DNA from 3 places in the Methylobacterium sp. CM6244 genome. Region 3 is predicted to be linked to each of the others. Evidence: predicted binding sites of a transcription regulator. Region 3 holds the regulator's gene; each other region holds the start of a gene.

Region 1 (9,997 bases), 2.3 Mb from region 3:
CAGGACATCATGCAGATCAAGCAGAACGCCAACCGGGCCGCGAGCCTGGTGCGGCAGCTGCTGGCCTTCTCGCGGCGTCAGACCCTACGCCCGGAAGTGATGAATGTCGGCGAAGCCCTGTCCGACCTGATGCTGCTGCTCAAGCGCCTCCTCGGCGAGCGTGTCGATCTCGACCTGAAGCACGGGCGCGACATCTGGCCGATCAAGGCCGACGTGAACCAGTTCGAGCAGGTCATCGTCAATCTCGCGGTGAATGCCCGCGACGCGATGCCGAATGGCGGCCAGCTGCTCATCCGCACCGCCAACATCCTCGAAGGCCAAGAGACCAACGAGCGCCAACCCGGCGCACCGGCGGGCGATCATGTCCTGATCGAGGTGCTCGATACCGGCGAGGGCATCCCGCCCGACGTGATGGAGAAGATCTTCGAGCCCTTCTTCACCACGAAGGATATCGGCAAGGGGACCGGCCTCGGCCTGTCCACCGTCTTCGGCATCATCAAGCAGAGCGGCGGCACCATCGACGTGCAATCGACCGTTGGCAGCGGCACCGCCTTCCGGATCTACCTGCCGCGTCACGAGCCTGCGGCCGAGCCCGTTCCGGAAATCGCCGTCGCCGTTGCCCCGCAGAGCAACGCGGAGATCGCCGCCAGCCGGCTCAGAGGAGCGCGTGACCTCGAAAAGCCCGGCAGTGGCGGACAATCCGCCCCGCGCAAACCCTCGCCCGATCATACCGGGCAGGGCGTGATCCTGCTGGTGGAAGACGAGGACCCGGTCCGCGCGGTCAACAGCCGGGCCCTGTCGGCACGGGGCTACACGGTGCTGGAAGCGGCCTCGGGCCTCGACGCCCTGGCCCTCATCAGCGATGTCGACCAAACCATCGACCTCGTCGTCTCCGACGTGGTGATGCCGGAGATGGACGGCCCGACGCTGCTACGCGAACTGCGCAAGCACCGTCCTGATCTGAAGGTCATTTTCGTATCCGGCTATGCCGAGGACGCGTTCCGCAAGAACCTGCCCGACGGCGAGGATTTCAACTTCCTGCCCAAGCCCTTCAGCCTCAAGCAGCTCGTGGAAACGGTGAAGGAGACGATCGCCCGTTAGGGCGACGTTCTCCCGCCGAATGATGCGAAATCGGCACCCGGCATCTTGCAAAAAGAGAACAAAACAAGTACATCATTCGCATCCGAGGCACATTGAGCCTTGAGCTCTCCCCATGCATAAGGATGCCGACGAATGGCTCAGCCCGCGCTGAAAGTTGTGGATTCCCCGATGGTGGACAAGGACAAGGCGAAGGCGATTGATGCCGCGCTGTCCCAGATCGAGCGTGCTTTCGGCAAGGGCTCGATCATGCGACTCGGCAAGAACGATAAGGTGGCGGAGGTCGAGACCGTCTCCACCGGTTCGCTCGGCCTCGACATCGCGCTCGGCGTCGGCGGCTTGCCGCGTGGCCGGGTGATCGAGATCTACGGCCCCGAATCATCAGGCAAGACCACCCTTGCCCTTCACACCATCGCCGAGGCCCAGAAGAAGGGCGGCGTCTGCGCCTTCGTGGATGCGGAGCACGCTCTCGATCCGGTCTATGCGCGCAAGCTCGGCGTGCAGCTCGACGATCTCCTGATATCGCAGCCCGATACCGGCGAGCAGGCCCTGGAAATCACCGACACCCTGGTGCGCTCGGGCGCTATCGACGTGCTCGTAGTCGATTCGGTGGCGGCGCTCACGCCCCGCGCCGAGATCGAGGGCGAGATGGGCGACAGCCAGCCCGGCCTTCAGGCCCGCCTGATGAGCCAGGCCCTGCGCAAGCTCACGGGCTCGATTTCGCGCTCGAAATGCATGGTCATCTTCATCAACCAGATCCGGATGAAGATCGGCGTCATGTATGGCAGCCCGGAGACGACCACCGGCGGCAATGCACTGAAGTTCTACGCGTCGGTGCGTCTCGACATCCGCCGTATCTCGACCCTCAAGGATCGTGACGAGGCCATCGGCAACCAGGTCCGCGTCAAGGTCGTCAAGAACAAGGTCGCGCCGCCCTTCAAGCAGGTCGAGTTCGACATCATGTTCGGCGAGGGCGTCTCGAAGGTCGGTGAGTTGATCGACCTCGGGGTGAAGGCTGGGATCGTGGAGAAGTCCGGCGCCTGGTTCTCCTATGCGAGCCAGCGCCTCGGCCAGGGCCGCGAGAACTCGAAGGGGTTCCTGCGCGACAATCCGGACATCGCCAACAAGATCGAAGCGGCGATCCGGCAGAATTCGGGATTGCTGGCCGACAAGATCCTCGAGACCGCCAAGCCCACGGCGGACGATCTGGACGAAGGCGAGGCCTGATCGCCTCGTAAGTCATGAAAGAGGCCGTCGCGGACCATCGCGGCGGCCTCTTTCATGTTCGGACTATTCTATCGGTGCGCATCGGCCCGATGCTCGCTCTTTGGTCGATCGCCAAGTCCAGAGACGAGCGCCGTCGAGCGTTCGAAGGGTGCAGCGTTAAGAAACAGGAACGCACGATCGCGGAGCGGGCGTGACTCGACGGTCCGGCCTCCTTATGAGGGCGCAAGCCACGAAGAAGCCTCGGGTTGTCGTCTCGACCGCCCCAAGCGCACGACAGAGTCATTTCACGATGAGCGGCGTCAACGAGATCCGGTCGGCCTTTCTCGACTATTTCGCCAAGGCGGACCACGCCGTGGTGCCGTCGTCGTCCCTCGTTCCCCGTAACGACCCGACCTTGATGTTCACCAATGCGGGGATGGTGCAGTTCAAGAACGTCTTCACCGGCGTCGAGAAGCGGCCTTACAACCGTGCCACCACGGCGCAGAAATGCGTCCGTGCCGGCGGCAAGCACAACGACCTCGACAATGTCGGCTATACCGCGCGCCACCACACCTTCTTCGAGATGCTCGGCAATTTCTCCTTCGGCGATTATTTCAAGCCGCAGGCGATCGAACTGGCCTGGAGCCTGATCACGAAGGAATTCGGCCTGTCGAAGGACCGGCTCCTCGTCACCGTCTACGCGGATGACGAAGACGCGGCCGGGCTCTGGCGCAAGATCGCCGGCTTCTCCGACGACCGGATCATCCGCATCGGCACCTCGGACAATTTCTGGCAGATGGGCGATACCGGCCCATGCGGTCCCTGTTCGGAGATCTTCATCGATCAGGGCCCCGGATTGCAGGGTGGTCCTCCCGGTTCGCCGGACGAGGATGGCGACCGGTTCCTCGAATTCTGGAACCTCGTCTTCATGCAGTACGAGCAGATCGAGCCGGGCAACCGCCTCGCTCTGCCGCGCCCTTCCATCGATACCGGCATGGGGCTGGAGCGCATGGCGGCAATCCTCCAGGGCGTGACCAGCAATTACGACACCGACCTGTTCAAGGCACTGATCGATTCGGTGAGCCATGCCGTCGGCCGTCCCCCCGAGACAGGAAACGTCGCGTCCTACCGCGTCATCGCCGATCACCTGCGCTCGGTCTCGTTCCTCATCGCCGACGGTGTGCTGCCGTCGAACGAGGGCCGCGGCTACGTCCTGCGCCGCATCATGCGCCGGGCCATGCGCCACCTCGAACTCCTCGGCTCCCGCGAGCCAGTGATGTTCCGCCTGGTCCCCACCCTAGTCCGCGAGATGGGTCAGGCCTATCCCGAACTCACCCGCGCCGAGAGCTTGATCTCGGAAACCCTCCGCCTTGAGGAGACCCGCTTCCGCCGTACCCTCGAGCGTGGCCTCGCCATCCTCGATTCGGAAAGCCGTTCGCTGGTTCAGGGCCAGAACCTGTCCGGTGAGACCGCCTTCACCCTCTACGATACCTACGGTTTCCCCCTCGACCTGACGCAGGACGCGTTGAAGGCGCGCGGCATCGGCGTGGACACGGAGGCGTTCGGCCAGGCGATGGAGCGCCAGCGCCAAGCGGCGAGAGCAGCCTGGACCGGCTCCGGGGAATCCGCCACCGAGACGGTCTGGTACGGCATCAAGGAGCGCGTCGGCGCCAGCGAGTTCCTCGGCTACGAGACCGAGAGCGCCGAAGGCATCATCACCGCGATCCTGCGTGAAGGCAGGGAGGTCGACGGCCTGTCGGCGGGCGAGACCGGCCTCGTCCTCGTCAACCAGACACCCTTCTACGCCGAATCCGGCGGTCAGGTCGGCGATACCGGCCTACTCTCTGCCACCGGCCTCAAGGCGCGCGTCACCGCCACGGAGAAAAAGCTCGGCGATCTTTTCGTCCACCACGTCACCGTGGACGAAGGTCGGCTCACCATGGGTCAGCCGGTCGAGCTTGCCGTCGATCATGCCCGACGCTCGGCCATCCGGGCCAACCATTCGGCGACGCATCTGTTGCATGAGGCGTTGCGTCAGGTACTCGGCGACCACGTGGCCCAGAAGGGCTCCCTCGTCTCCCCCGAGCGGCTGCGCTTCGATTTCAGCCACCCCAAACCGCTGGACGAGGCCGAACTTCGCGCCGTCGAGGACATCGCCAACGCCGTGCTGCTGCAGAACACGCCGGTGGTGACCAAGCTCATGGCCCAGGACGAGGCCGTCGCCTCCGGCGCCCGCGCGCTGTTCGGCGAGAAATACGGCGACGAGGTTCGCGTCGTCTCCATGGGGCGTTCGGTCGACAACCAGGGTGAACTCGCCGAGGAGGGCCGGCTCCCGGCCTTCTCCATCGAGCTTTGCGGCGGCACCCATGCGGCCCGTACGGGCGAGATCGGCCAGATCACCGTGCTCGGCGAGAGCGCGGTCGGTGCCGGCGTACGCCGGATCGAAGCCCTGACGGCGGGGACGGCCCGGCGTCACTGCGCCGAGGAAAGCCGCACCCTGAGCCAGATCGCAGGCCTGCTGAAGTCCCAGAGCGCCGACGTGCCCGAGCGACTGAGCGCCCTCATCGAGGATCGCCGTCGCCTGGAACGCGAATTGTCCGAAGCCAAGAAGAAGCTGGCGATGGGCGGCACGTCGGGGGGCGATGACGGCGTCACCGAGATCGCCGGAATCAAGGTGATGGCCAAGGTCGTGGAAGGCGTGGAGACCCGCGACCTCAAGAGCCTGGTGGATGCCGGCAAGAGCCGTATCGGCTCCGGGATCGTCGCTCTGGTCGGGCTGTCGGCCGATGGAAAAGCCGGTCTCGTGGTCGGGGTGACCGCGGATCTCACCGACCGCTACGACGCGGTCGCCCTCGTCAGGGCGGGCGCCGGGCATCTCGGCGGCAAGGGCGGCGGCGGTCGCCGCGACATGGCACAGGCCGGCGGACCGGAAGGATCGGGCGCCCAGGCCGCCATCGACGCAATCCGCGAAGCGCTGTCGGTCAGTTGACGCGTTTCCAGGTCTGCCGCTTGCAGAACACGCTCATTACGCAGCCGGCGACCTCGACGACGTTCGGCCCCTTCACCGTGAGACTTCCCGAATAGGTCTTGCCGTCATTGGGGTTGTAGAGCGAGCCGTCATAGCCGTCCCCCGACGGGGTGCCCGCATTCATGATCTGAATCCCGATGAGGTTGCGCGACTTCAGCGACGCATCGGGGTTCTTGGAGTCCAGCCCCGGACCGGGAACGCTGACGAGCGTGCCGCAATAGCCGCTTCCGCAACGTGCGATCCGCACTTTCGAATCACCGTTCTCCGTCAACCACACCCCGCTCGGGTCGATGCCCTTCTGGGCGAAGGCCGCCCCGGTCATGGCCAGCGCCATCAAAAGCGCAACGGTGGGCCGTGAGGTGACTTGCCTCGACGTCATGATGATCCTTTCTGCTCTCGAATGGTCACGGCGGCCGTCGGATCGGCCCGGCTCTGAAGGAGGCGGGAGTTACCCCTCCGGTACGGGGGGAGCAAGTCGATCGAGGGCTGGGGCATCCCTTGACAGGAAAGCCGTCCACGCGCCTACAGGCACTGTCTGGCGAGGGTTGTATCCAGCGATGCGTGTGATTGAGACAGAAATTCCTGCGGTGAAACGGGTCGTGCCCAATCGTTTCGGCGATGACAGGGGCTGGTTTTCGGAGACCTTCCGGGCGGACATCCTGGCCGAGGCCGGCATCGACGTCGCCTTCGTGCAGGACAACCAATCCTTCTCGGCGCAGACCGGAACCGTGCGCGGCCTGCATTTCCAGCTCGAACCCGCAGGGCAGGCCAAGCTCGTCCGCGTGCTTTCCGGGTCCATCCTCGATGTCGCCGTCGATCTGAGGCATGGGTCCGAGACCTATGGCCGGCATGTCGCCGTCCGGCTCGACGCGGCCGAGGGGGAGCAGCTTTACGTTCCCGTCGGGTTCGCCCACGGGTTCTGCACTCTCGAACCCGACACCATGGTCGCCTACAAGGTGTCGTCCTATTACAGCCGGGTGCATGACCGGAATCTCGCCTGGAACGATCCGGATCTGGCGATCTCCTGGCCGGTCAGCGCGGAAGCAGCAATCCTGTCCGACAAGGACCGGGTGGCGCCGTCCCTCGCCCAATTGGGCACGGTCTTCTGATCGGCGGTCCTTCCACAATTTCAGCGACCGCAGCTTCAGCGACAGGATACGAGCCCGCTGATGCGCGACCACCAGGATTTGTCGACATGGCCAAACCCCAACGCATCTTGGTCACGGGCGGATGCGGCTTCATCGGATCGGCGCTGGTCCTGCACCTCGTCGAGGATCTCGGCCGTGAGGTCGCGACCCTCGACGCACTGACCTACGCGGCCAACCCGATCTCGCTGGCGTCCCTCGACGGCAATCCGCGTCACCGGCTCGTCACGGGAGACATCTGCGATCCCGCCGCCGTCCATGCCCTCTACGCCGAGTTCCGGCCCGACGCGGTGATGCATCTCGCCGCCGAGAGCCATGTGGACCGCTCGATCACCGATCCGGGCGCTTTCATCCGCACCAATGTCGTGGGCACGCAGGTGATGCTCGATGGCGCCCGCACCTATTGGGAAAGCCTCTACGGCGAGGCGAGGGCGGGATTCCGTTTCCTCCACGTCTCCACCGACGAGGTCTACGGCTCGCTCCCGCCGGACGGGTTCTTCACCGAGGACAGCCGCTACGACCCGCGCTCACCCTATTCGGCTTCCAAGGCCGCCTCCGACCATCTGGCGCGGGCCTGGGGGGAGACCTACGGCCTGCCGGTTCTGATCACGAACTGCTCGAACAATTACGGCCCCCGGCATTTCCCGGAGAAGCTGATCCCCCTGATGATCCTCAACGCCCTCGAAGGCCGTCCGCTACCGGTCTATGGCGACGGGCTCAACGAGCGCGACTGGATCCACGTGGAGGATCACGCTCGCGGCCTCGTCGCGGTGCTGGAACGTGGGTCGCTGGGGGAGACCTACCTTCTCGGTGGCCGGTCGGTGCGCAACAACCTTGCGGTGGTGAAGGCTCTCTGCGCCGCCTTCGACCGACTACGGCCGGAGCATGGCCCGCATGAGCGCCTGATCTCGTTCGTCGCCGACCGTCCGGGCCATGACCGGCGCTACGCCATCGACCCCGGCAAGGCCGAGCGGGAAATCGGCTGGACCCCCACCAAATCCTTCGAGGACGCGCTCGAGGACACCGTACGCTGGTATCTCGACAACGAAGCCTGGTGGCGTCCGATCCGCGAGGGCCGCTATACCGGCGAGCGCCTCGGCCTCGGCACACCTGCCGCGATGGCCTGAGATGAATATTCTGATCCTCGGCGGGGCGGGCCAGGTCGGCACCGAACTGCAGGCCTCCCGGCATTGGGGCGCGGGCGTGACCCTCGTCGCCCCGACCCGTACCGAACTCGACATCACGGACGCTGCGGCCGTGGCGCGGGTCTTTACCGAGCGCACGATCGGGGCGGTGGTGAACGCCGCCGCCTACACCGCCGTGGACAAGGCCGAGTCGGAGGTGGTGGAGGCCTGGCGCCTCAACGCCCTGGCTCCCGCCATCTTGGCGGCCGAGACGGCGCGGCGGGGCATCCCCCTCGTCCATGTCTCCACCGATTACGTCTTCGACGGCACCGGTTCGGGCGCCTACACGTCCGACGCGCCGATCGGCCCGACGAGCGTCTACGGCGCCAGCAAGGCCGCTGGGGAGATGGCGGTCCGCACCGCCAATCCGCGTCACGCAATCCTGCGCACGGCCTGGGTCGTGAGCCCGCACCGGGGCAACTTCGTGAAGACGATGCTGCGGCTCGCCGCCGAGCGGGATGCGCTGAACGTCGTGAACGACCAGCGCGGCTGCCCGACCTCCGCCGCCGATCTCGCCGCCGCCCTCGCGGATATCGCCCTGCGTCTCGCCGCCGACAGCGACGCGCCCACGGGCACGCACCACTTCGTCAATGCAGGTGCCACCACCTGGCACGGTTTCGCGCAGGCCATCGTCGCCGGTTCGGTCGCGCGCGGGGGCCGGAACGTTCCGGTCAACGGCATCCCCACGAGCGCCTATCCGACGCCGGCGCGCCGGCCCGCCAATTCGGAACTATCGACGGAGAGCCTGACGAAAGCCTACGGGCTGACTCCGCGCCCTTGGCAGGCCGCCCTGGACGACATTCTCGACCGGCTGATCGGCCCCGCGCCTCACTTAGCAGAGACCAGATCATGAAGGGTATCGTTCTCGCCGGCGGGTCCGGCACGCGGCTCCATCCGGCGACCTTGTCGATCAACAAGCAGCTTCTGCCCGTCTACGATAAGCCGATGATCTATTATCCGGTCTCGGTGCTGATGCTCGCCGGCATCCGCGAGATCCTCATCATTTCGAGCCCCGAGCATCTCGGCAATTACGAACGCCTGTTCGGCACCGGCGAACAGTTCGGTATCTCCTTCAGCTACGCGGTCCAGCCCCGTCCGGAAGGCCTCGCCCAGGCCTTCACCATCGGTCGCGACTTTGTCGGCTCGGACGATGTCGCCCTCGTTCTGGGGGATAATCTCTTCTTCGGCTCGGGCATGAGCGCCATGCTGAAACAGGCGCGCGAACGCGAGACCGGCGCGACGATCTTCGCCTATCACGTGGATCACCCGGAAGCTTACGGCGTGGTCACCCTCGACCGCGAGGGGCGGCCGCTGCGCATCGTGGAGAAGCCATCGGTGCCGGAAAGCCCCTGGGCGGTGACCGGCCTCTACTTCTACGACAACCGCGTGCTCGACATCGCCGCCGCAGTGAAGCCCTCGGCGCGCGGCGAATTGGAGATCACATCCGTTAACCAGGCCTATCTTGATCTCGGCGAACTCCATGTGCAGCGCATGTCGCGCGGCTATGCCTGGCTCGATACGGGGACGCATGACAGCCTGCTGGAAGCGGGCGAGTTCGTGCGCACGCTGCAGAACCGGCAGGGCCTGCAGGTCGCGTGCCTGGAGGAGATCGCCTATCTCCAGGGCTTCATCGACAAGGCGCAACTGATCGCGCGCGGCGAACTCTTCGCCAAGACCGCCTACGGCCAGAACCTGCTAAAACTGTCGAAGCTCGGCCCGGAATCCCGCCTCGACGAGTGAGCAGGGTGGTCAATCGTCGCCTCTCACGAGAATGGCGCCCGTATAGGTCTCGCTGACTTCGCAGATCGGGCGTCCGGATCGATCCGACAGGATCGCCTCGATGGCGAAGACCTGGTCGGACGGGCCGGGAACACCTGCATCCTGGGGCCATAAACGAAGCAGTCGCAGGTTTCGCCGTCTGGGGAACAGGGTGTGGACCACCCGGCCGAAGGGAATCTCGGTCTCGTCGAGGAGCAGGTTCATCTCTCTCGTCAGACGAGCCGGGACGTACCAGTTCTCGGCCTGGGAGAGGACATGGCCTCCCCAGCTCAGCCGAACGTGCCGGTACCGGACCACTTCCCCGTCGGAGAGGTCGAGCCTTTGACCCTGCACAGGGCTCGGCTGTCGTTCGGGACCCACGACCCGCGTCGCCACCAGATTGGCGCTAGAGGCGAGCCGACGCTCCCGGCACCAGCCTTCCAGCACGGATGTCGCACTGTCGCCGCCGAGGAGCCGCGCGCTCAGGGTCTCGATCAGCGCCTGGGCCGTTTCCGTAGAGCAGGAGGCGAGGGGGGCATGCGGTCCGGCGGGAAGGGTCATGGCTTCGACCTATCATG
Region 2 (9,997 bases), 2.2 Mb from region 3:
AACACAAGTAGTGCAGGACTTTACACTGTCAGCGGCTCTAGATTGCACGCCTCTGGCGCGGCCCTCCGGGTCCGGGCTCGCCTGTGGCGACGCGGAATGACGGTGTGGTGTCATATGCGATCACCCTGCCTGGAAGGAGAGGGGACCCGAGCGGCCCGCGAGATGTGGGAGTATCGCAGACGGAGACGCTTTGGGCGTTCGGGAAACGCAGATGTGGCCCGTCCATCCCTGGCGCGGGGGAGACAGGTGCTCCATCTAGGCAGTCAGCCAAAACCGGATCCCGCGCATGACCGCACGCCTGTTCGAACCTCTGTCCCTCGACGGCCTGACGCTGCCCAACCGCATCATCGTCGCCCCCATGTGCCAGTATTCGGCCCATGCGGGCCAAGCCGGCGATTGGCACATGATGCATCTGGGGCAGCTCGCCATGTCGGGCGCGGGCCTACTGACGCTGGAAGCCACCGCGATCTCGCCGGAGGCGCGCATCTCTCCCACGGATCTCGGCCTCTACTCGGACGAGACCGAGCTGGCGCTGGGCCGGGTGCTCGATGCGGTGCGGCTCCGTGCGCCGATCCCCATCGCGATCCAGATCAACCATGCCGGTCGCAAGGCCTCGAGCCGCGCCCCCTGGGACGGCGGCTCGCAGATCGAGCCGGAGATGCCGGACGGCTGGCGCACCGAGGCGCCCTCGGCTGTTCCCCATGGCGACGGTGAGGTGCCGCCCCATGCCCTCGACGCGGAGGGGCTGAAGCGCATCCGCGACGGTTTCGTGGAGACGGCGAAGCGCGCGTTGCGCATCGGCATTGACGGGTTCGAACTCCACGGCGCCCATGGCTACCTGCTGCACCAGTTCCTCTCGCCGCTCTCCAATCACCGCACGGATGCCTATGGCGGCAGCCTCGCGAACCGGATGCGCTTTCCGCTGGAATGTTTCGAGGCGGTGCGTGAGGTCGTGCCGGCGGGCCAGCCGGTCTGGATGCGGGTCTCGGCCACCGATTGGGTCGAGGGCGGCTGGACGCTCGACGAGACCGTGGAACTGGCCCATGCGCTGAAGCGGCGCGGTTCGGCGGCGATCCACGTCTCCACCGGCGGCCTCTCCACGCGCCAGGAGATCCCGCTCTCGCCCGGCTATCAGGTTCCCTTCGCCGAGCGGGTAAAGGCCGAGACCGGGCTCACCACCATCGCGGTCGGCCTCATCACCGAGGCGGCCCATGCGGAATCGATCCTGGCCGAGGGCAAGGCCGATGCGGTCTCGCTCGCCCGCGCCATGCTGTACGATCCGCGCTGGCCGTGGCATGCGGCGGCCGAGCTCGGCGCCCAGGTGAGTGCGCCCAAGCAGTACTGGCGCTGCCAGCCGCGCCAGTTCAAGACCCTGTTCCGCGATACCCAGTTCGGGCAACGCTGACCCGATTTCAGGCAAAGACCATGGACGACGACATCACGACGATCACGGTGCAGCGCGTCCGCTACGACGAGGAGAACGGCATCAGCCTGATCTCCGGCGCGGACGACGAAGAGGAGCCGGCCGGCTACTTCATCATCCAGATCGAGAAGGGCGACCCGGACGGGCCGCTCATCGAGATTTTCGGAGAGGATCTCACCCAGTCCGACGGGGTGACGGCCTTGGAGATCGGCGTACGCCACCTGCTCTTCAGCTTCGAGCCGACGAGCCTCATCGGCGCGGAGATGCCGATGGTGCGGATCGAATCGATGACGGAGATCGCCGAACTCGCCAAGGCGCGGCTCAGGGTCGCCTTCGGCAAGCGGGCTCGGCTGGCCTGATCCGGCCGCCCTATTTCGCCACCGCCCCCACCAGCGGCCCCAGCGGCCGGCTGATGTCGGAGCGGTTGATGCCCGGCGCGTAGAGGCTGGACACGCTGCCGTCGAGGAAGAGGGCGTTGGCGCAGCCGAGCGTGTCCTTGAACAGCCGGGCGAAGGAACCGAAGGTCACGGGGCGCTCCGAGATGGCGAAGATCGCCGTGCGGCCGTCGTCGCGGACGCCGACGCCGTTGCGGATCTTCTGGCTCGGCCCGTCGGTGGAGATCTTCGGGTGGATCTTGCCGTCGATCACCAGCATCGGCCCCGATTGGGTAGCGAAATCCGGCTTGATCTTCTGGCGCAGGTAGCGGGCCGTCTCGGCGACGCCAGCGCGCTCGCCTTTCACGTAGAAGATGCCATTGGGCTTGAGATGAAAGTTGCCCGGCCCGTTGGCGGTGGAGACGCCCTTCATCTCGCGGCCCTCCTCCACATAGAGGCCGACCGGCGCCTGGCCCTTGTCGTACATGCCGCCATTCATGGCGAAGCTGAGCTTCGGCCCGATCTTCTCGCCCAGCGTCGACAGCGACGAATAGGGCAGGCCGTCGGTGCCGAGCCAGAACACCCGCACCCGCTCGCGGCGCAGATCCACCGTACAGATCGTGAAGGTCTCGCCCTCCGACTGCACCGCCTTACACGGAGAGGGTGTGGCGGGCGCGGCCCCGGCGGGCAGGGGAGCGAGTCCGGCCGAGCCCCCAAGAAGCATGGCTCCGGCAAAGGCTCGGGCAACAGCACGGGCAAGGTTGGGTCGCGTTGACGTCATCGGTGAATCCCGGGGCGAACGAACCGTCCGCCGTCCCATGCGGACGGCGTGGCGCGGGGTGTCCTCGCCCGAAACCGGAGGCGTTTTCAAGGCGTGACGGTCGCCCGTCTCACCGAGCTGTGATCGGCACGGCCGGTGCGGGACAAAATGCGCCATGAACCCTTTGCGGAGCCGGGGCGTTCTGCAACCACTGGGGACAAGAACCTGTCTTTGGAGACAAGACGATGAAACGCATTGTTCTGGCAGCGACCGCGATGGTCGGCGCTCTGGCGATGATCCCGGCGACGGCGGAAGCCCGTGGCTGGGGCGGCCATGGCGGCGGATTCGGCCATGGTGGCGGGTTTGGCCATGGCGGCTTCGGACGCGGTGGATTCGCCCATGGCGGCTTCGGCCGCGGGGGCTTCGGTCACGGTGGCTTCGGCGGCTATCGCGGCGGCTTCCGGAGCGCGGGCTTCGGCTATCGCGGCGGCTGGGGTGGGCATCGCGGCTACGGCTGGCGCGGCGGTTACGGCCGTGGCTACGGCTACGGCCTCGGCGGCCTCGGCCTCGGTGTGGGCCTCGGCCTCGCCGCTGGCGGGCTCTATGGCGGCTACGGTGGCTATGGCGGATACCCGGCCTACGGGTATGGTTACGCCCCGGTCGCTTATGGCGGATACGGCGGTTACGGTGGCGAATGCTACACCGTCCCGCGCACCCGCTGGACTCCCTACGGACCTCGCCGGGTCCTGGTCGAGCGCTGCTACTGAGCCGGTCTCGTTCGAGATGACTTCAATAGGAAAGGGACCGCCTCGGCGGTCCCTTTTTCGTTGCCCCCTCGGCCAACCCATACGCTATCGCCGGCCTCGCTCGTCCTTGCGCATCGGCATGGCATCGATAGTGGAAAACAGGCGGGGGGCCGGGATCGGGGCGGCTTCGACGAGCTTCGCATCGCCGTCCTTGCCCACCAGCACGACACGGAAGTCCCGCTCCCCAATCCCGAAGCGGTTGCGGATGCTTTTGGCCTCGGCGCCTGTCCCGATCGCCTCCACCACGACGAGGTCGCGCTCCGCGTAATCCGCCCGTCGCGCCCGCGCCTCGCGTCTCTGCGCCTCGATCCGCGGATCTTCACCGTCCGGAGCGACGATGACCAGAACGCGCGACGTCCAGCGATGGGCGGCGAGGGGATCTTCGGCGAGCGCCTGCGACGCAAGGCCGGACATGGCAGCGATACTGGCGAGGAGAAGCGGGCGGGTCATCCGGGTATACCGATCGGGGTGACGGGCATGTGCCCATGGGCGTCAACGCCGCTCGGCGCGGGCGGTGCCCCGGCCCTGCGACGGGAACACCCCGAGCCAGATCGGCCTTGTCGAAATGTCCCTCGATTCCCGCACGCCCGTTCAGCGGATTCGTCATCACAACCGGAGCGTCAGATCATGGTCGCCGTGAACCGCAGCATCGTCCTCGCCTCCCGTCCGCACGGAGAGCCGACCGCCGCGCATTTCCGGCTCGAGGAGAGCCGCACACCGACGCCGGGGGAGGGGGAAGTGCTGCTCCGCAACCGCCTCCTCTCCCTCGATCCCTACATGCGCGGACGGATGAGCGCGGCGAAATCCTATGCCGAGCCTGTCGCCATCGGCGCGCCCATGGTCGGGGCCACCGTATCGGAGGTGGTGGCCTCGCGGCATCCGGATTTCCACGAGGGCGACGTGGTGACCGCCTTCGGGGGCTGGCAGGATTTCGCGGTCACCAAGGGACAGGGGCTGCGCAAGCTCGATCCCGAAGCGGCGCCGGTCAGCACGGCGCTCGGCGTCCTCGGGATGCCGGGCATGACCGCCTATACCGGCCTCCTCACCATCGGGCAGCCGAAGGCGGGCGAGACCGTCGTGGTCGCCGCCGCTGCCGGGCCGGTAGGCTCCCTCGTCGGCCAGATCGCCAAGCTGAAGGGCGCGCGCGCCGTCGGCATCGCGGGCGGTCCTGAGAAATGCGCCTACCTCACCGACGTGCTCGGCTTTGACGCGGCGGTCGATCACCGCACCGACGACCTGCCCGGCGCGCTTGCCGCCGCTTGTCCCGACGGGATCGACGTGTATTTCGAGAATGTCGGCGGCGCGGTGTTCGACGCCGTACTGCCGCTCCTCAACGACTTCGCCCGCATTCCGGTCTGCGGCCTCGTCTCGGGCTACAACCTCACCGAATTGCCGCCGGGGCCGGACCGCAGCCCCGTCGTCATGCGCGCCATCCTGACCAAGCGCCTGACCCTGCGCGGCTTCATCGTGTGGGATTTCGCCGACCAGGAGGAGGAGTTCCTGAGTGAGGTCGGAACCTGGCTGAGAGAAGGGCGCATCCAGCATCGGGAAGACATCGTCGACGGACTGGAGGCGGCACCGGAGGCCTTCATCGGGCTGCTGAAAGGGCGGAATTTCGGCAAGATGCTGGTGCGGATCGCGTGACGGCCAAGCGCGCGATCCTTGCGCGCCAAAACGAACAAAGATAGAACATCGACCTGTGATCGGTGGGGACAAATTCGCCCTCCCGATTGCGGGCCGCCTGTCCGAAGTTCATGAAGGGCGAACGGGACGGACGGCGTGTGAGGCCCTTCCGTCAGTGAGATCGATCGAGAGGAGAGCGGCATGGCCGGCAGCGTCAACAAGGTGATTTTGGTGGGCAATCTCGGGCGCGACCCCGAGACCCGGCGCCTCGCCTCCGGCGATCCCGTGGTCAACCTGCGCATCGCCACGTCCGAATCCTGGAAGGACAAAGCGTCGGGCGAGCGCAAGGAGAAGACCGAGTGGCACTCGGTGGTGATCTACAACGAAAACCTCGCCCGCGTGGCCGAGCAGTACCTGCGTAAGGGCTCGAAGGTCTATATCGAGGGCCAGCTCCAGACCCGGAAATGGGCGGACCAGTCCGGCGTCGAGAAATACACCACCGAGGTGGTGCTCCAGCGCTTCCGCGGTGAGCTGACCCTCCTCGACGGCCGCAGCGGCGGTGGAGAGATGGGCGCCGACGACGAGGGCGGCGGCCAGATCAGCCGCGGCGGCGATTACGGCGGCGGCCGTGGCGGGGATCGCGGGGGAGACCGGGGTGGCGATCGCGGCGGGGAATACGGCGGCGGCCGTTCCTCGGGCGGCGAGCGTCGGCCGGCGGCGGCTTCGTCGAAGCCCAATTACGACCTCGACGACGATATCCCGTTCTAGGGATCTGCCGTTCCCGTCAACGGCATCCGTCAGACGGGACGCATTACGAGAGTCACACATCTCGCGAGCAGCGCGGGTCCCCTCTCCTGGAAGGAGAGGGACAGGGTGAGGTGTGTGACCTTTTCGAATATGGACCACACCTCGCCACAACTCTCTCCATCCAGGTGAGAGAGCACGTCGCGCCTCATATCGCCTCTCCATGAACAGGGGGGAACAGGCGTCGAGGAGATGGGTGAATCCAGCAGCCGCTGACCGAGCAGACCGGCGGGTGCCCGATCAGGGGGTAAGCATCAGGCGTCGGGTTGCGACGGCCCGAGCCGCGCCATCTCCGATGCGACCTCCAGCAGGGTTTCCCCGGTCAGATCCGGCGCCTCGAGGGCCGGTGAGTACGGCACGCCACGAGCGACATAGCCTGTCATGAGGCCGGCGATCCTGGCGCCGTGGAGGTCCCAAGGGTGGGTCGCGATCATCGCCATCTCGCTCGGGGCGAGGGCGGCGGCCCGCGCGGCATGGCGGTAGACCTCGGGGCGCGGCTTCGAGAGCTTCACCTCTTCGATGGAGAAAACCCGCTCGACGAGCCCCTCCATGCCGGCCGCAGCGAGCAATCCCCTCGTGGTCGCGGCTGCGCCGTTGCTCAGCGCGAAGACCCGGATGCCGGCATCGGCCAGAACCTCGAATGCCGCCTTGGCGTCCTCGTGCGGCGGAAGGGCCTTCATCATGCCGAGCAAAGCCGTCTTGTCCTCCGGCGAGGCGGAGAGGCCGTGCATGGCGAGCACCTCGTCCAGGCACCCCGACAGCACGGACTGGAACGGCGCAAAGGTGCCTGTCGCCGCCAGGGCGAACATGTCCCGCAGGCCGGCGGTGTAGAGGAAGTCCAGGGCGAGGGGCGGCAAGCCCATCGCCACCAAGGCGGGCCGCATCGGCTCCATGCTGAACACGGTGCCGATGATGTCGAAAGCGACGGCTTTCGGGCGAGTGAGCATGAGATTGCCCCTGTGGATGGGTGCTGCGGGATCAGTCGCGTCAGGTAACCGGCCTCGCGCTCCGCCAGTTCACATTCACCGCATTGGCGTGCTTCCATGGGCTCGATCGAGCAGGGGAGGCGAATCGATGCGCGTCATGGTTCTGGTCAAGGCGACCACAGACAGCGAGGCAGGGATCATGCCGTCCCTCGACCTGCTCACCGCCATGGGCGAGTTCAACATGGAACTCGCCAAGGCGGGCATCCTCCTCGCCGGCGAGGGCCTGCACCCGTCCGCCAAGGGCAAGCGGGTCGCCTTCGACGGCGCCTCCCGCACCGTCAGCGACGGCCCCTTCGCTTCGACCGGGGAACTGGTCGCCGGCTTCTGGCTCTGGCAAGTGAAGGACATGGAGGAAGCGCTCGACTGGGTGAAGCGCTGTCCCAACCCGATGCCCGGCCCGAGCGAGATCGAGATCCGGCCGCTCTACGAGATGTCCGATTTCGCGGGCGCTGCGGCGGGGTGAGGGGCACGAGGCTCCGACCCCACCATTGCAGGCCGCCTCGCGATACTCCCACATGGGCCCCGGATCGGGTTCCACCGCGCCTCCACCCATTCGGGGAAGAGGCCGGGAAACAACCGGTGCTCATGCGCTGAAATCGGCGTCGCAAGCGCTTGCGACGCATGGGGTTTGTCGATGTCGTCGCGACATGTCCGGCGGTGGCGCAGCGGCACCGGATGGCGTATGAAGGACGTCCGAGCCAGGACGTGACGCGGCCGGCCTTTTCGAGGCCACGCGGAACGCCCCGCCCCCCACTTTCCGTAGCGCCCGTCGCTCCACGCGGACCCGGCCCGCCGGGACCGTCACAGGCAGAGATCGAAGACCTTGGCAGAGAAAGACGATACCGGCGCCGGCGCGACGCCGCCCGCCTCGGACATCAAGCCCGTTTCCATCACCGACGAGATGCGCCGCTCCTATCTCGATTACGCCATGAGCGTGATCGTGAGCCGGGCTTTGCCCGATGCGCGGGACGGCCTGAAGCCGGTGCACCGGCGCATCCTCTACTCGGCCTATGAGAGCGGGCACCTGCCCGAGCGGAAATACGTCAAGTCGGCCCGCATCGTCGGCGACGTGATCGGTCTCTACCATCCGCATGGCGACCAATCGATCTACGACGCCTTGGTCCGCATGGCCCAGGACTTCTCGATGCGGCTCATGCTCATCGACGGGCAGGGCAATTTCGGCTCCGTGGACGGCGATCCGCCGGCGGCCATGCGCTACACCGAGTCGCGTCTGGCCAAGCCCGCCAACGCGTTGCTCGCCGATATCGACAAGAACACCGTCGACTTCCAGCCGAACTACGACGAGTCGCGCGAGGAGCCGAAGGTTCTGCCCGCGCGCTTCCCCAACCTCCTCGTCAACGGAGCGGGCGGCATCGCGGTGGGCATGGCCACCAACATCCCGCCGCACAATCTCGGCGAGCTCATCGACGCCTGTATCGCCCTCATCGACGAGCCGGGCCTGACGATCGAGCAGCTGACCGAATACGTCCCCGGCCCCGACTTCCCCACCGGCGGCTCGATCCTCGGCCGCGCCGGCGTGCGGCAGGCCTACGCCACGGGCCGCGGCTCGGTCATCATGCGGGCGAAGTCCCATGTGGAAGAGCTTCGCAAGGAGCGCGAGGCGCTGATCTTCACCGAGATCCCGTATCAGGTGAACAAGGCGACTCTCATGGAGAAGATCGCCGAGCTGGTGAAGGAGAAGCGGGTCGAGGGCATCTCCGACCTGCGCGACGAATCCGACCGCGACGGCATGCGCATCGTCATCGAGATCAAGCGCGATTCGATGGCCGACGTGGTGCTGAACCAGCTCTACCGCTTCACGCCGCTGCAATCCTCGTTCGGCTGCAACATGGTGGCGCTGAACGGCGGCCGCCCCGAACTGATGAACCTGAAGGACCTGCTCACGGCCTTCGTCGACTTCCGCGAGGAGGTCGTCTCGCGGCGGACCAAGTTCCTGCTCGGCAAAGCCCGCGAGCGCGCCCACGTCCTGTGCGGCCTCGCCATCGCGGTGGCCAATATCGACGAGGTCATCCGCCTCATCCGCACCTCGCCCGATCCGAACACCGCCCGCGAGGCGCTGATGGGCCGCCATTGGCCGGCCCTCGACATCGCGCCGCTCATCGCCCTGGTGGACGACCCGCGCCACCGCGTGGACGAGAACGGCAATTACCGTCTCTCGGAGATCCAGGCCCGCGCCATCCTCGACCTGCGCCTGCAGCGCCTCACGGCTCTCGGCCGCGACGAGATCGGCGACGAGCTCCAGAAGCTCGCCGACGAGATCGCCGACTACCTCGACATCCTGCGCTCGCGCCTGCGCATCATGACGATCGTCAAGGACGAGCTGCGCGAAGTCCGCGAAGCCTACGCGACACCGCGCAAGACCATGATCCTCGACTGGGATTCGAACGTCGAGGACGAGGACCTGATCCAGCGCGAGGACATGGTCGTCACCGTGTCCCATGCCGGCTACGTCAAGCGCGTGCCGCTCTCGACCTACCGGGCCCAGCGCAGGGGCGGCAAGGGCCGCTCCGGCATGTCCACCCGCGACGAGGATTTCGTCACCCGCCTGTTCGTGGCCAGCACGCACACGCCGGTCCTGTTCTTCTCGAACCAGGGGCAGGTCTACAAGGAGAAGGTCTGGCGCCTGCCGATGGCCGCCCCCAACGCGCGCGGCAAGGCGCTGGTCAACATCCTCGCCGTGGATGCGGGCACGGAGCGCATCACCACGATCATGCCGCTGCCCGAGGACGAAGCCTCCTGGGAGACGCTCGACGTCATGTTCGCCACCGCCAGCGGCGGCGTGAGGCGCAACAAGCTCTCGGATTTCGTGCAGGTGAACCGCGCCGGCAAGATCGCCATGAAGCTCGACGAGGGCGACCACATCGTCCACGTGGAGATCTGCCGCGCCGACCAGAACGTCCTGCTCACCACGCAAGCCGGCCAGTGCATCCGCTTCCCGGTGGAGGATGTCCGCGTCTTCAAGGGCCGCGATTCCACCGGCGTGCGCGGCATCAGCCTGGCGCAGGACGACCGCGTCATCTCGATGACGATCCTCAACAGCTTCGATGCGACGCCCGAGGAGCGCGGTGCCTTCCTGAAGATGCAGCGGGCCGTGATCGGCGACACCGAGGGCGGCGATGCCGATTCCGAGGACATCGCCACCGATGCGCCGCTTCTCTCCCAGGAGCGCTACGCCGAAATGGGCGCGGCCCAGCAATTCG
Region 3 (9,997 bases):
ACGTCCCTCGGCCCGCGCGGCTTCGCGCATGGCGGTGAGTTCGTCCGGCGTCGCGTAGCAATGATAGGCGTTGCCCGAAGCGAGCAGGCTTTCCGCTACCTCGCGGTGCCGCGCGGCGCGGGCGAACTGGTAGACGACGTCCCCATCCCAATCGAGCCCGAGCCAGCGGAGCCCGTCGAGAATCGCATCGATGGCGCCCTGGGTCGAGCGCTCCCGATCGGTATCCTCGATGCGCAGCAGCATTCTGCCGCCGAAATGACGGGCATAAAGCCAGTTGAAGAGCGCCGTGCGCGCTCCCCCGATATGCAGGTACCCCGTAGGGGAGGGGGCAAAGCGCGTAACGACGGGTGACGACATCGGGCGGTTAAACTTGTGCGTGAAATGAGAGGGCGGATCGACCGGCCCGGATCGGCGCATGTAGCATGCGTTTTCGATGACGTTAAGAAAGCGTGGCGCCGAGTCGCGAAACGGGGACGATTTCGCGCGGGCGGCATCTCTCGCGCTTCGTGAGCCGTGAGGAGAGACGCAGCCGGAGATGGCGCAGGCCAGTGCGCGAGCCACGGGTGCGACGGGTGCCGCCTTGGCCTCGTCACGCTCACCCGCGATCCTGATCGGCGCGATTAGACGCTGGATCGTCGACGGGCTGGTTCAGGAATCCGAACAGAGGCGCCTGTTTCCCTGGCTTGCCGTCACGTTCGGTTTTGGCATCCTCGTCTGTTTCACCGCCACGGATGGTCAGCCTGCGCTGGCAGCACCCCTCCTCGTCGCGTCCGCACTCTCTGCCCTCGCACTTCGCCTCGGTTCGAGGCCCGTGGCCTTGGCATTGGTTCTCGGACTTGCCGTAGCCTTCCTGGGTTTCGCGGCCGCCACCCTGAGGATGCAGGTCGTAGCGGCACCCGTCCTGGCCCGGACGACGATTGCCCCGCTCACCGGATTGGTCGAAGCCCTCGACGAACGGGAAGTCGGCGCCCGCCTGATCGTTCTCGTGGAGAGTTTCGCCAACCTCCCGCCGGATCGCCGGCCCACGCGGGTCCGCGTTTCCTACAAGAAGGCCCTTGCGCTGAAGCCCGGCGATTTCATTTCGGCGACGGCACGGCTCCTGCCGCCGCCCGACGCGGCCCGCCCCGGCGGATATGATTTCGCCCGGGATGCCTATTTTCGCGGGATCGGTGCCGTCGGTTCCCTGGTAGGCAAGATCGACGTCAAGCATCCGCCCAGGCCTTTGCCCCGCTCGGTAGCGCTGGCAGCCGCCGTAGACGACGCCCGCAACGCGCTGACCCGGCGCATCACCGACGCCAATGGCGGGCAGGCCGGCGCGGTGGCCGCCGCCCTCGTAACGGGCAAGCGCGGCCTCATCAATGCCGAGACCAACGAGGTTCTGCGTGCGGCGGGAATTCACCACGTCGTCTCGATTTCCGGCCTCCACATGGTGCTCGCAGCCGGCGTCGTGTTCTGGCTCGTCCGCGCGCTGCTCGCCCTCATTCCGGGGCTCGCCCTGGTTTGGCCGATCAAGAAGATCGCCGCCGGCTTCGCCATGGTGGGTGTCACGGCCTATTGCGTCTTCTCGGGCTGGGATATCGCTGCCGAACGCTCGCTCATCATGACGTTGGTGATGCTCGGCGCGATCCTGGTAGATCGCCCGGCTTTGAGCATGCGAAACCTCGCGCTCGCTGCCCTCATCGCCCTCGCGCGCGAGCCGGACGGGATTCTCGGCCCGAGCTTTCAGATGTCGTTCGGCGCGGTTGCGGGCCTCATCGCTTGCGCCGGTGCGCTCAATCGCTGGATGCCGCCACGCGAAGGTGCGGGCCTCTTGGCCCGAACCTGGCGGTTTCTGGCTGTCGCGGTCCTTGGCACGCTGGCGACGACCTTGATCGCCCAGATCGCCACGGCGCCCTTCGCGACCTATCATTTCCAGACCGTCCAGCCCTTCGGCATCGTCGGCAATGCCCTGACCTTGCCCCTCGTCTCCCTGGCGGTGATGCCGGCGGCGGTTCTTGGGATCCTCGCCTATCCCTTCGCACTGGACCAGCCGGTCTGGTGGGCGATGGGGCTCGCCGTACGCGGGATGCTCACGATCTCCGGCTGGATCAGCGGGTTCGGACACGCCACGCTCGTCGTCCCGGCCTATGGCAGCACGGCACTCTGCCTGCTTGCTCTCGCTCTGCTCCTGCTGACACTTCCCGTCTCGAGCTTACGCTGGATCGGCCTTGCTCCGGCCGCTCTCGGTGTCGTGCTCGCTACCATGCCGCCGCGTTACGACGTCTACATCGACCGTGAGGGTGGCGGTGCAGCCTTCCGCGACGGGGACGGCCGATTGAGCATTCTCGGCAGCCCGCCGGCCTTCGTCCTCGAACAATGGCTCAAGGCGGATGGCGATTCGCGGAAAGTCGCCGCCGTCGCAGCCTCGCCGAGAAGCCGATGCGATACCGTCGGATGCGTCGTCGAGTTAGGACCGGGTCGGATCGTCGCCCTCGTCAAGGACAAGCGGGCCTTCGCGGAGGATTGCGAACGGGCGAGTGTGATCATCGCCCGCCGTGACGCTCCCAAAGACTGCCGGGCCGGCTTCGTCATCGATCGCGCATACCTAGCCCTACGCGGCGCCACCGCCATCCGTTTCGGCCCTGAAGGACCGCAGGTCACGTCCGCCCACCAACCTCATTCTCGTCCGCCATGGCGGCGGGCGGTCGCTGTCGTCACGCCGTCCCCTTCGCCTCCGAAGGAATCGGGACCAAGTCCGAAACCCATAGAACCCGAGGGCGACGACGGCGATCCGTCATCCGAAACGCAGTCGGACGGGCTTCAGTAACGACGGACCAGGCTGACGAGCCGCCCCTGGATCTGAACACGATCCGGACCCAGAACCCTCGTCTCGTAGGCTGGGTTTGCCGCTTCCAGAGCGATGGAGGAACCGCGGCGACGCAGGCGCTTCAATGTGGCCTCTTCATCGTCAATGAGGGCAACGATGATGTCGCCCGTATTCGCAGTGTCCTGCTTCTTGATCACGACAAGATCACCATCGAGGATACCCGCTTCGATCATCGAATCGCCACGGACCTCCAGCGCGTAATGTTCGCCGCCGGCCAGGAAGTCCGGTGATAGCGTCACGGAATGGCTCTGGTTCTGTATGGCGGAGATCGGCGTGCCGGCCGCGATCCGTCCCATGACCGGGATTGTGATCGACCTTCCGCTCTCGTCCTGGGCCTGGGTCGTTGGCTGGCGCAGGGACGGCATCGCCTTGGACCGACCGCCTTCGACGACGCTCGGCGTGAAGCGGCGAACTTCACCGGCGGGAGCGGGCTTCGACGCCGGTGCACCGGTCAGGCTCTCAGGCATCCGGATCACTTCGATCGCCCTGGCGCGATTCGGCAAACGACGCAGAAATCCGCGCTCTTCGAGGGCCGTGATCAACCGGTGGATCCCCGACTTCGATTTGAGATCGAGGGCGTCCTTCATCTCGTCGAAGGAGGGCGGGACACCACTCTCCTGCATCCGTTGTTGGATGAATTGGAGAAGATCCAGCTGCTTACGCGTCAACATACAGATCACTCTTCCACTGAAGCCAATGGCCGCGACTAACGCCGCTGAAACAAAACACGAACACGGTAGACGTTCCGCAAGTGTTCTGCAAGGGTTCCGTTAACCCGGTGGTAGAGTTTGTTCCTGAGGTGCAATGTTCCGCTCAAGCGGCCTTACCGCGGGCCGGCTTGGCGTCCGCCGGTATCACCCGCCGGGCCCTTCAATCATCCGAAGGGGCTTCGTGCCGCGGGGGCTTACCCCGCCACTGTATGGCGGGCCTTCGCGGTGTCCGGCGGAGCCGCGCGCCCAGTCCCCGCCGATGACTTAGTCGGTCACCGACGGCCGGGGAGCCATGCGATATGGCGGGTACTCTGGCGGCAGCGTCGATCAGTCGAGATAGTCACCATATTTCTCGACATGGCTGGCGAGGCCGAGGCCGTGCTCGCGCACGAGGCGTTCCGCCAGATCTGCATCGCGCGCTTCCAATGCCTTGATGATCGCCACGTGTTCCTTGATCGAGTTGGCCGCGCGTTCCCCCTGACGCAGCGCGGTGTTGCGAATACCGCGGACATGCATCAGCAGGTTGCTGGTGATGTCTTTGATCACGTCGCACTGGCCGAGCGAAATGATCTTCTGGTGGAAGCGAATGTTGGCTTCCGAATACTCGTCGAGATGATCCGACGGGCGTCCTTCATAGAATTCTGGAAAGTGCTCACGCAGGCAGAGAAGTTGTTCGTCGGTGGCACGCTCGCAGGCGAGGCGCGCAGCCATGCTCTCCAAGGCAGACCAAGCCTGGATCATGCTGACAATTTCTTTCTTCGACTTCTTGATGACGAAGACACCGCGACGGGCCTCGAACCGCACGAAGCCTTCCTGCTCCAATACCGTCAGCGCTTCGCGCACAGGGGTGCGGCTCACGCCAAGGTTCAAGGACAGCTTTCGCTCATCCAGGCGAACCTCTTCACGCTGATTATAAATGTTCATGTTCGTGATTGCTTCTTTGAGCGCGTCATAAGCCAATGCACGCAAGCTTGAAGTCGCAACGATAGGCTTTACTTGAAATGTGTCGGATTTAACCATTTTTCATGCCACCTAGAATAATTTAAACTCGCACACGCGGGCGAGCACACTTGGTGTGAAGCATGCCAAACTCGCGTTTGAAATACAAGGAATGCCTCGGCCCGCTCAAAGCTCTTAACATAAGCTGAGTGGCGCTTTCCTCGCTACGGTTCGAAGAGCAGACTTCCGATTACCATGAAGGAAGGAGTTGTATTCTTCCCGTGTCGACCGGCCATGCGAAGCCTCGCGTTCGAGCGATCCGATGCTGATCGGCACAATCGTGCAAATCCGTTTGACAGTTGGTATTTGGTATGCCACCAATTGCCTATCGGGTCGGAGGGCTTACAGCAGTTTTCGACTGCTAGATCGGGTCAAAGCGTCTTCTCTGTTCGAGGCAGGCGCGGGATCGCCAGCCGGCGAACGCCGCTCGACTGGCGATAGGCATTATAAAACATGGCGATTTGGTTGTGTCCACCATCGACCCCATCAAGTCACCGCAAAGATTAAGCTGCGCGGAATACCCAAAGAGATCATAAATTTTTGGATTCCCGTTGAAGAAAATCCACGCCCCGTCGAGGGAGAATGAAACGTCACGCTGGCCGACTTCACTGCAACGCCAACTCCAAAGTCACTGCCAGGACGTCGATTTAACGTCGAGGAATCCCGCGGTCTCCGAAGCCGCATCACAATCGGGTTTGCGCTGCACGAGAGAACCAAATCCCGCAGCGGAAAAGTTCACGTCATCGGTTCGCCGACTTTGCGGACCGCCAATCAAAATAAAACGTCAAAGAACCAGGGAGAGAACACGATGTCAGCTTTGGCCCAGAGAATCGATGTCGACGTTTCGGCCGAGCCGGAACTCACCGATGGCTTCCACCTCGTCATCGACGCGCTGAAGCTCAATGACATCAACACGATCTACGGCGTGCCCGGCATTCCGATCACCGATCTCGGTCGCCTCGCCCAGGCCGCAGGAATGCGGGTCATCTCCTTTCGCCATGAGCAGCACGCCGGCAACGCCGCCGCCATCGCGGGCTTCCTGACGAAGAAGCCCGGCATCTGCCTCACGGTTTCCGCGCCTGGCTTCCTCAACGGCCTCACGGCCCTGGCCAACGCCACGACTAACTGCTTCCCGATGATCCTTATTTCCGGCTCGTCGGAGCGCGAGATCGTCGATCTCCAGCAGGGCGATTACGAGGAGATGGACCAGCTCGCCATCGCTAAGCCCCTGTGCAAGGCCGCCTTCCGCGTTCTTCACGCCGCCGACATCGGCATTGCCGTCGCGCGGGCCATCCGGGCCGCAGTTTCGGGCCGCCCCGGCGGCGTCTATCTCGATCTACCTGCCAAGCTTTTCTCTCAGGTGATGGAGGCCGATGCCGGCGCCAAGTCGCTGGTCAAGGTCATCGATGCGGCCCCGGCCCAGCTGCCGGCCCCCTCCGCGATCAAGCGCGCACTCGATGTCCTGAAGAGCGCCAAACGCCCCCTCATCGTGCTCGGCAAGGGCGCGGCCTATGCGCAGGCCGACGACGAGGTTCGGGCTCTCGTGGAAACCAGCGGCATCCCCTACGTGCCCATGAGCATGGCCAAGGGCCTCCTGCCCGACACCCATCCGCAATCGGCGGGTGCTGCCCGTTCGCTCGTCCTCAAGGAGGCCGATGTCGTCCTGCTGGTGGGCGCGCGCCTCAACTGGCTGCTCTCCCACGGCAAGGGCAAGACCTGGGGCGCGCCCGGCTCGAAGAAGTTCATCCAGATCGACATCGAGCCGAAAGAGATGGACTCCAATGTCGAGATCGTGGCGCCCGTCGTCGGCGATATCGGCTCCTGTGTCACCGCGCTTCTCGACGGGATGAAGGGCGATTGGCAGGCCCCGCCGGCATCCTGGACCGATGCCATCTCTGCCAAGAAGGAAGAGAACCTCGCCAAGATGGCGTCGAAGCTCCGCAAGAATTCGACGCCGATGGATTTCCACGGCGCACTCGGCGCGCTGAAGACCATCATCGCCGAACGTCCGGACGCCATCCTCGTCAACGAGGGGGCCAACACCCTCGATCTCGCCCGTGGCATCATCGACATGTATCAGCCGCGCAAGCGCCTCGATGTCGGCACCTGGGGCATCATGGGCATCGGCATGGGCTTCGCCATCGCCGCCGCTGTCGAGACCGGTAAGCCCGTCCTCGCGGTGGAGGGCGACAGCGCCTTCGGCTTCTCCGGCATGGAGGTGGAGACGATCTGCCGCTACAACCTGCCGGTCTGTATCGTCGTGTTCAACAACAACGGCATCTACCGCGGCACCGATACGGATCCGACCGGCCGCGATCCAGGAACGACTGTCTTCGTCCGGGATTCCCGTTACGACAAGATGATGGAAGCCTTCGGCGGCGTGGGCGTCAACGCGACGACGCCGGACGAGCTCTCCCAGGCCGTAAACGCCGCGATGGACTCGGGCCGCCCGACCCTCATCAACGCGGTGATCGACCCGGAGGCCGGCACCGAAAGCGGCAATATCGGCAGCCTCAACCCGCAGAGCGCGGTCAAAAAGAAGAAGTAGGCCGTCGGTCCGTCCGGCCGCTTCAGCGTCAGCGACGCCGGGGCGGCCGGCGCCCATATCCGCCGAACGCCCTTCAACGCGGAAGAGTCCTATGAATGCCCTCGAAGGCGTGAAGATCCTCGACTTCACTCATGTCCAGTCCGGCCCGACCTGTACCCAGCTCCTGGCTTGGTTCGGCGCGGACGTGATCAAGGTCGAGCGTCCGGGCGTCGGCGATGCCACACGCCAACAGCTCCAAGACATTCCCGATGTGGATAGCCTCTATTTCACGATGTTGAACCACAATAAGCGTTCCATCACGCTCGACACCAAGAACCCCAAGGGGATCGAGGTGATGTGGCGGTTGGTGAAGGAGTGTGACGTTCTCGTGGAGAATTTCGCTCCCGGCGCGCTTGCCCGGATGGGACTGACCTGGGAGACGATTCATGAAGCTAACCCGCGCATGATCCTCGCTTCGGTGAAGGGCTTCGGGCCGGGCGCCTATGAGAATTGCAAAGTCTACGAAAACGTCGCCCAATGCGTAGGAGGTGCAGCCTCCACCACTGGGTTCCGTACCGATATACCGATGGTGTCAGGCGCTCAGATCGGTGATTCCGGCACCGGCCTCCATCTCGCCCTCGGCATCGTCACCGCCCTCTACCAACGGACGCATTCCGGCGTCGGCCAGAAGGTCGATTGCGCCATGCAGGACGGCGTTCTCAACCTCTGCCGGGTCAAGCTGCGCGACCAGCAGCGGCTGGAGCGCGGACCGCTCACGGAATACAGCCAGTACGGGGAGGGGATCGGTTTTGGCGATTCGGTGCCGCGTGCGGGCAACGATTCCGGCGGTGGCCAGCCCGGTCGCATCCTGAAGTGCAAGGGCTGGGAGACCGATCCCAACGCCTACATCTACTTCATCGCGCAAGGCGCGGTCTGGGAGCCGATCTGCGATGTCATCGGCGAGCCGACATGGAAGACGCATTCCGATTACGCGACGCCGAAAGCGCGGCTGCCGCATCTGAATGAGATTTTCACCCGGGTCGAGGCCTGGACGATGTCGAAGACCAAGTTCGAGGCGATGGAAACGCTCAACGCGCTTCACGTTCCCTGCGGTCCAATCCTTTCGATGAAGGAGATCGCCGAGGACGAATCGCTAAGGAAATCCGGCACGGTGGTCGAAGTCGACCATCCGGAGCGCGGCAAGTACTTGACCGTGGGAAACCCGATCCGGCTTTCGGCGAGCCAGGTCGAGGTCAAGCGCTCGCCCCTGTTGGGCGAGCATACGGACGAGATCCTGCGAGATGTCCTCGGTTATTCCGAGAGTGACTGCCTCAAGATCTCGGAATCAGGGGCGATCGGCGCCATCCAGAGGATTGCAGCCGAATGATCTGTCCCTGAACGAAGCGCGGGCCGCCTGTCTCAACATCTCGGCTTGCGCGCATGACGTGAAGCTCCTCCTGACTCAGCGCGGTGTCGGCCGGATAGGCTCGATGCCGCGCTCTTTCAGGCGAAGACGATCCCTTAGGCGATACCGGTGAAGCGACCTGCCGAGCCTGGAACATAATCGCGGTTTTCAACGCGGCTCTTGTCTGCGTGTGCCGAGAGGAGGTCGGCGGCCTTCACTACGAGAAGGACCTGAAGCGCGATCATGACGATCACGGCGGCGAAGAGAGTGGCGAACATGGCGGGCTCCCGGAGGACGTTGCATCACCCTGATGCCATGCTGCACCGCAAACTGATATACCACATTCCTTCGACCACTCATGTCGCTGGCGCATATCGGAGCGTGTCAGGGCCTCGGGCAGACGCTGAGTTCATTCCGCCAACCCGTTCGGGTGGACCTGGCCCAACGGACTTTATATTCACCGCATTGCTTGGGCCTTGGCCGCATCCATCGCACGCGTTGCATACGCGTTCAGGACCATAAGAGCCTAGAACGCGTCACCCCAGCGGCCCAATGTCTGAGCCTCTTCCCGACGAAGGATCTCGCCGGGTTCGGGCATGGGAAGTGAAACTCCCGATACGCCTATCGCTCCGAGAGTCGCCTTCAATTCCGCGTTCTCGACCGCCCGCTCCGCGATATCCGCAGCGAGATGGGTCAGGCGCCCCTGGTGAAGCTTGGCGTAGACGTGTCCCGTCCCGAAATCCGCAAAGCGGATCGTGGTCATCCGGCGGATACAATCGCGCAGGAAGCTCATGTTGTCCGAAGGCGCCATCGAACCGGCAGCGGCATAGACCTCCTGCGCGGACCGCGCGGAGATATCGATCTTGCGGTACCGATCTATGTCGAAGAGAAATTTCAGGTCGAGGATATTCATCGTGCCGTTGATGCCGAAGGCAACGGTTCGGGGACGTTCACCTTCCGGTACGCTATTGTCCAAAAACTCGAAATGGACCCGCTTGTCCGACCTGAGTGCCCAGGTGAAAAAGAGCCGTGGCATGCCGGTATAGGCTTCAACGTTGTGTGCGAGCAGATCTTCGACAGCTTTGTAACGGCCGAATTGTTCGCCGCGTTTCCACGCCCGCTCGACGGTTGCCTCCGGCGGCGTGATCATGAACTGCATGTAGACGCAATGGCCGAAGCGGGTCAGGAGTTGGCTGCCATCCTCTGCTCCGGGATCGACGGTGAAACTGTCGAACCGGAACCGGTCGATCAGAAGATGTGAGATGCGCCCCTCCGCAGCCTTTACCGCCATGTGACGGTCGAGCTTGCGATCGATGATCTCGACCTCGCGTCCTGTCAGCGTACCGGCATAGCGGCGGGCCGCACCGAGGCTGTCGTAATCGAGCAGGAACTTGCGCCAGACGTCGGGTGTGATGACAGCAAAATCCGACTCGTCGAGGCCGACTTGCCCGGCGAGCGCACGCTGATATGGCCGGATCGTGCTTTTGCCG

The links. Region 3 encodes LexA, which represses DNA repair genes until DNA is damaged. Its sites were predicted from a motif close to TGTTCNNNNTGTGTTCNG; they were not measured.
Region 1: a site for LexA is predicted at 1,156-1,173, ahead of recA (recombinase RecA). Genes of this name have one in related genera too.
Region 2: a site for LexA is predicted at 5,038-5,055, ahead of ssb (single-stranded DNA-binding protein). Genes of this name have one in related genera too.

The regions. Positions count from the first base shown of each region.
Region 1 is NZ_CM139247.1:4,729,041-4,739,037, reverse strand. Features, by position in the region: gene cckA (cell cycle histidine kinase CckA) at 1-1,101, shown strand, start outside; gene recA (recombinase RecA) at 1,234-2,325, shown strand; gene alaS (alanine--tRNA ligase) at 2,615-5,293, shown strand; gene ACYQML_RS22260 (DUF2147 domain-containing protein) at 5,286-5,711, opposite strand; gene rfbC (dTDP-4-dehydrorhamnose 3,5-epimerase) at 5,890-6,441, shown strand; gene rfbB (dTDP-glucose 4,6-dehydratase) at 6,528-7,604, shown strand; gene rfbD (dTDP-4-dehydrorhamnose reductase) at 7,606-8,514, shown strand; gene rfbA (glucose-1-phosphate thymidylyltransferase RfbA) at 8,511-9,401, shown strand; gene ACYQML_RS22235 (hypothetical protein) at 9,411-9,980, opposite strand.
Region 2 is NZ_CM139247.1:4,588,006-4,598,002, reverse strand. Features, by position in the region: gene ACYQML_RS21545 (NADH:flavin oxidoreductase/NADH oxidase) at 287-1,405, shown strand; gene ACYQML_RS21540 (hypothetical protein) at 1,426-1,782, shown strand; gene ACYQML_RS21535 (phosphodiester glycosidase family protein) at 1,793-2,521, opposite strand; gene ACYQML_RS21530 (hypothetical protein) at 2,803-3,324, shown strand; gene ACYQML_RS21525 (DUF4174 domain-containing protein) at 3,409-3,813, opposite strand; gene ACYQML_RS21520 (NADP-dependent oxidoreductase) at 3,991-5,007, shown strand; gene ssb (single-stranded DNA-binding protein) at 5,188-5,754, shown strand; gene ACYQML_RS21510 (HAD-IA family hydrolase) at 6,045-6,737, opposite strand; gene ACYQML_RS21505 (YciI family protein) at 6,865-7,239, shown strand; gene gyrA (DNA gyrase subunit A) at 7,600-9,997, shown strand, end outside.
Region 3 is NZ_CM139247.1:2,393,333-2,403,329, forward strand. Features, by position in the region: gene gltX (glutamate--tRNA ligase) at 1-357, opposite strand, end outside; gene ACYQML_RS11070 (ComEC/Rec2 family competence protein) at 536-2,806, shown strand; gene lexA (transcriptional repressor LexA) at 2,800-3,537, opposite strand; gene ACYQML_RS11080 (GntR family transcriptional regulator) at 3,904-4,596, opposite strand; gene oxc (oxalyl-CoA decarboxylase) at 5,384-7,123, shown strand; gene frc (formyl-CoA transferase) at 7,215-8,489, shown strand; gene ACYQML_RS11095 (hypothetical protein) at 8,624-8,785, opposite strand; gene ACYQML_RS11100 (DEAD/DEAH box helicase family protein) at 9,034-9,997, opposite strand, start outside.